Candidatus Palibaumannia cicadellinicola: one gene and its partner. The protein of the gene in region 2 interacts with the protein of the main gene of each other region in a pairwise test. Links are inferred from orthologs where the notes say so. Each region holds a gene or a part of one and is shown on either strand. Other genes may lie near its edges.

Region 1 (2,844 bases), 220 kb from region 2 along the record:
CGTGGCTAACGTTGAAATATCTATTGCCTGACCAGGATGAAAAATATTTGCCAAAGTTATTCCAAGAAGAATGGCTAGAGTAGTTATTATCTCAAAATAAAAAATTGTTTTTAAGCCTATGCTACCAAGCTTCTTAGCATCACCAATACCTGCGATACCTATGACTAACGTTGCGATAACAATTGGAACAACGATCATTTTTATCATGCGTATAAAAATCTCTCCGGCCGGAGAAAGGATATTTGTAATCATCCAATCGCGTAAATGATCTTGATCGTGTAAAATTACGCCTAGGATGATGCCCAGAATTAAAGCTAAAAATATTTTCCCGGCTAGTGTAAATTTTAACTGTTTCATAAACATGATTTTTTCCATATTCCATAGTTGGCTCATCATTGTCAGAAGGGTCTCCCTCCTTAATCCGTGTGAGTTCGTTGCCTGCTTCACTAATAGATATATAACTATTATCATGTAAAGTGGGGCGCTCAAACAGCGTTGATAAATTAAATAGCTCAAATCTACTTTTATGTTTTATATTTGACAATATCATTGTATTACATTTATAATAAAATACTTAAAGTTAAGAAAAAATACTTTAAGTATAGATATACAATCTTTAAATCAATAGCGAGAAATTACTACCAAAATAGGTGATGTTATTTTGAAGATGTTATCTAAGTCAGTAATCAAATAGTATTTGTGGATAATATCCTATTCCATAAGCTACTGAACCAAGAAAAATTAAACTTCTAATTAGTAAAATAGTGAAATACCTTTTATACCTATACCTACTAAAGTATTCCTGTTTTCTAAGATTGATAAATTTTTTTAATCTATCTGAAATTTGAAGATAGATAATTTTTATTAATACATACAATAACCTATTAATATTACGCTATAACACACAATTAAAAAGCTAAATCAACATCTAGCGGTAAAGATATCAATAACAAACAATCATTGTTCATTTATTTGAAAGATATGTTTTATTTATAATAAATGTTAAACTAACCCACTAAAATTATCTATTAGGAGATGCTCCATGGCTAGCAGAGGCGTGAACAAAGTGATTCTAGTAGGAAATTTAGGTCAAGACCCAGAAATACGCTACATGCCTAATGGTTGCGCTGTTGCTAATATCAATCTAGCTACATCGGAAAGCTGGCGAGATAAACAGACCGGTGATACCAAAGAAAAAACTGAATGGCATCGCGTAGTACTGTTTGGCAAGCTAGCAGAAGTGACCAGTGAATACCTACGTAAAGGCGCTCAAGTATATATAGAAGGTACTTTACAAACCCGCAAATGGCAAGATCAAAGCGGTCAAGATCGCTACACTACTGAAATCGTAGTTAATGCTGGTGGTACCATGCAGATGCTAGGTAGTCGCCAGAGTGGTTCAACAACACGTTCAAGTTTAATAGAGAATAAACCCACAACATTAAGCAATGAACCAAAAATTGACTTTGATGATGACATTCCCTTCTAAAGCTATCATGATTTTTATTAATAAAAATGTTGCCGGGAGGAACAAAATAAGATACGTTATATCATAACAACAAATTGGCGATTATGTATATGTTGTTCTTTCGTTCTCAACAACACTGTTCGTTAGGTCCGGTAATGCTTATCGCTGCTGCAGGCCTAACACGTATGCTACTGGCACTAACAGCTCTACTGCTACTATGGAAAGCTATTATTTGGTCATCGATGCTACCATGATACGATTACATAACTTGCAGACGGGATATAATGGTAAGAGCATAAGCAAACCGGTAAGCGGTAGATTTGAACGTGGTAGTATGACTGCAATTATTGGTGCTAATGGTAGCGGTAAATCTACTTTACTAAAAACTATTGCTGGACTATTACCTCCAGTAGGAGGACATCTTGATTTCGGTGATCAAAAAACTCGACCGCGTATTGGCTATCTACCGCAGCAAATAGATATAGATCGCCAGTTTCCGCTAAAAGTCTTTGAAGTCGTAGCAATTGGTTGCTGGCCAGCTACGGGCCTACTACGTAGTATTAATACTAAACAGCAAACTCTTATCTGGCAGGCGCTCACTCGAGTAGGATTAAATGATAAAGCACATTGCACTATTTGCTCTCTATCAAATGGACAGTTTCAGCGCATGTTATTTGCTAGGTTGCTGGTGCAACAAGCACCGTTAGTTTTACTAGATGAGCCATTCACAGGTATCGATCAACAGACTTGTAGCCTACTGATTACTTTTGTCCACCAACTACATAAACAAGGGTCAACTATTATAGTTGTGCTACATGACAACATAATAGTTGCAAAACATTTTCCAGCAACACTAATGTTGTCCCAATTAAATTATGCATGGGGACCTTCTGCTGATATTCTTATTAAATTTTTCACTCCTACACCCCTAAGCGTACAACACTAGAGGGTTTAATGATGATAAATCATCTCTTAGATCCTTTTATCTCCTATGGTTTTATGCGTCGCGCATTAGTTGCTTGCTTCGCACTATCTTTTAGTACTACTCCACTAGGAGTTTTTCTCCTGCTACGTCGTATGAGTTTAGTAGGTGATGCCCTTTCCCATGCTATTTTACCAGGTGTAGCAATTGGTTATCTTGTATACGGCATGTCGCGTGTTGCGATGGGAATCGGCGGTTTTATTGCTGGTGTAGTCGTCGCGGTGCTATCTGGTTGGGTTAGTACAATGACTCCATTGAAAGAAGACGCCAGCTTCGCTGGATTTTATCTTGGATCACTTGCGTTAGGTGTAATACTAGTATCGTTACGTGGTTCCAGCGTAGATTTAGAACATTTACTATTTGGTTCTATTCTTAGTATCGATAACAATGCTAT
Region 2 (2,984 bases):
CACCAGTCTTGGATATTACGCATCCAGCTAACATACATATTTTTATATTGCTTCGATACAAATTTAAGCTCACCCATTTCTACCGCTTCCATTGCTACTTTGGCAAGTGGTGTAGTACGTACATACCATTGATTAGTTAACATTGGTTCTATTACGACGCCACTGCGATCGCTATAAGGTAAAATTAGCTTGTGAGATTGTATTAAAGCTAGCAGACCAAGACGGTCAAATTCTGCTACTATAGCTTTACGTGCCGCAAAGCGTTCAAGACCGCGGAATACTTGTGGAATAGTGCTGGAGTATACGTTGCTAACTTTGCCATAGGTATCAAAAATTTCTGCTTCTTGGCGTATTTTACCTTCAAAAGTGAGAATATTAATAACAGGTAATTTGTGACGTTTACCGATTTCATAGTCATGAAAGTCATGTGCTGGAGTAACCTTCATACAACCGGTGCCCTTAGTTATATCAACATTTTCGTCAGCTATGATCTTGATGCGACGGTTAACCAAAGGTAGCAAGACAAATTTATTAATGATATTTTTATAGCGGAGATCATAAGGGTTGACTGCTATTCCAGTATCGCCGAGTACCGTTTCTGGACGTGTTGTGGCAACAACTAAATAGTTCAAGCCTTCTATAGTCTTAATGCCATCTGCGAGTGGATAGCGTAGATGCCACATCGAGCTTCTGGATTCGCGATTTTCTACTTCAAGATCTGATATAGCTGTATGCAATTTGGGGTCCCAGTTTACTAGACGTTTTCCACGATAGATTAAATTTTCTTGATACAGGCGGACAAATACTTCTTTTACAGCATTGGATAATCCTGCGTCCATAGTAAAGCGTTCTCGTCCCCAATCCACCGAACATCCTAAACGACGCATCTGATTGGTAATCGTGTCGCCTGATTGCGCTTTCCATTCCCAAATTTTATCGATAAAAGCTTTGCGCCCATAATCTTGGCGAGTTTTACCCTCTTCCGCAAATATTTGACGCTCTACCATAATTTGTGTGGCAATGCCTGCATGATCGGTTCCTACTTGCCAAAGAGTATTTTTACCTTGCATTCGCTGATAGCGGATGAGGATATCCATAAGAGTCTGCTGGAAAGCGTGTCCCATATGTAGGCTACCGGTAATATTAGGGGGAGGGATCATGATGCAGTAGCTCGGTTTGCCTGGATCACCATTAGGTTTGAAATAACCTTGTTTTTCCCAGTGCTCGTACAACGGTTGCTCGATTGTTGTCGGATTGTATGTTTTGTCCATAGTAGTCAATGCACTAATATACTAAGATAGCGGTTTAGCGGTAATTAATTGGAAGCCAACACTACGATAAGCTTTATACCGTTTACGTGCCAACTGTTTGAGATATTCTTCATCAGGTACGAAGTCAATTACTTCATGGAAAGACAAAGCAAAATCAATATACGCAGGTAGTAGGTTTACCATCAAATCACGTGGTACATGACGATGTTGATGCGGCCAATATATTTCTACCGGAGCGCCATCTTGCGGTCCTTCACCTACTAGATTATGCGGAATAAAAGCTGCTGGAGTTTGTGTCCATAGTGCATTATCTAGTTTTATTGCCTGTTTATAGTTTTCACAAGCTATAAGTACCCGTTTTCCTGCACGCCAATGGAGAACAGCTAGATTACAAGCGAGTTGTTCCATGGTGATTAATCCGTTTATTATGACATGCTGGTCGAGGAGATAGAAGGTTACTTGTTTCATGTAATGAGTCTGTCATTTATCTATTGACTCATCACAACTAAAAGCGGAACGATTGAGTAAGAACTGCGATAACATTGCCACCGGACGCCCGGTAGCGCCCTTAGTTTTTCCAGAATTCCAGGCGGTACCTGCAATATCCAAATGTGCCCAATGATATTTCTGTGCGAAGCGAGACAAAAAACAACCAGCGGTAATAGCTCCGCCAGGACGCCCACCAAGATTAGTCATATCGGCAAAGTGAGACTCAAGTTGTTCCTGAAACTCATCTACCAGCGGTAAAGGCCAGACACGATCTCCAGCCTGCTCAGCAGCGCTACGGAGTTCATTAGATAGTTGATTTTGGTTAGACATGAGCCCGGTTAGATGATGTCCCAATGCAATAATGCAAGCGCCTGTTAAAGTAGCGATATCAATTACAATTTCTGGATTAAAACGTTCCACGTAAGTAAGAGTATCGCATAGTACCAGACGACCCTCAGCATCAGTATTTAATACTTCCACAGTCTGTCCGGAAAGAGTAGTGAGTATATCTCCCGGCCGTAACGAATGACCATCAACCATATTCTCACAGCCTGCCAGGACTCCAATAATATTCAGAGGTAAGTTTAATGCTAGTGCCACGCACATAACGCCATAGACAGTGGCAGCACCACACATATCATATTTCATCTCATTCATATTGTCGGAGGGTTTAATAGAAATACCACCGGAATCAAAAGTAAGCCCCTTACCAACTAGTACTATCGGACGGGCTTCTCGATCTGGATTACCATGATATTCGATAACTGACATTAGTGATTCGTTGGTAGAACCTTGGCCTACAGCTAAATAAGCGTTCATTCCCAACTCTTTCATCTCTTTTTCGCCAAATACCATGATTGTTGTATTATTGCTGTAGCTATTCGCTAATAAGCGAGCATGAGATGCTAGATAGGCTGAGTTGCAGATGTTAGGTGGCATATTTGATAGATCTTTAGCAGCTTTGATGCCAGTAGCAATAGCTAGACCATGTTGTATAGCGCGTTCACCGCTAATTAACTCACTACGTGTCGATAGGTTAAATACTATTTTACGTAGTGGTCGCCGTAGCTCTTTTTTATTACTTTTGAATTGATTGAAAGTATAGAGTGAATCTTGAGCTGTTTCCACAGCCTGGCGTACTTTCCAATACGTATTTCTACCCTTGACATGTAGTTCCGTCAAGAAACAGATTGCTTCCATTGAACCGGTATTGTTTAAACTATT

Evidence for each region. Proteins that work in one complex are often made in the same cells at the same time.
Region 1: the proteins of IM45_RS01625 (region 2) and IM45_RS00605 interact in binary tests that used the Escherichia coli proteins (3 or more experiments, as listed by UniProt). The link is inferred for Candidatus Palibaumannia cicadellinicola from one-to-one orthologs.

What each region holds. Positions count from the first base shown.
Region 1 is NZ_CP008985.1:130,460-133,303, reverse strand. The notes cover bases 1-2,765. They hold IM45_RS00605 (single-stranded DNA-binding protein), read left to right. Parts: upstream 1-1,042; coding sequence 1,043-1,489; downstream 1,490-2,765. Other genes in these bases: IM45_RS00595 (metal ABC transporter permease), read left to right, coding at 2,426-2,765; IM45_RS00600 (metal ABC transporter ATP-binding protein), read left to right, coding at 1,719-2,414; IM45_RS03745 (hypothetical protein), read left to right, coding at 1,579-1,722; gltP (glutamate/aspartate:proton symporter GltP), read right to left, coding at 1-357. In the rest of the region: more of IM45_RS00595, read left to right, coding at 2,766-2,844. UniProt on the Escherichia coli protein: Plays an important role in DNA replication, recombination and repair. Binds to ssDNA and to an array of partner proteins to recruit them to their sites of action during DNA metabolism. Acts as a sliding platform that migrates on DNA via reptation.
Region 2 is NZ_CP008985.1:347,481-350,464, forward strand. Bases 17-2,921 are described here. They hold IM45_RS01625 (DNA polymerase III subunit chi), read right to left. Parts: upstream 1,740-2,921; coding sequence 1,293-1,739; downstream 17-1,292. Other genes in these bases: IM45_RS01620 (valine--tRNA ligase), read right to left, coding at 17-1,271; pepA (leucyl aminopeptidase), read right to left, coding at 1,752-2,921. Outside these bases: more of IM45_RS01620, read right to left, coding at 1-16; more of pepA, read right to left, coding at 2,922-2,984. UniProt on the Escherichia coli protein: Part of the beta sliding clamp loading complex, which hydrolyzes ATP to load the beta clamp onto primed DNA to form the DNA replication pre-initiation complex.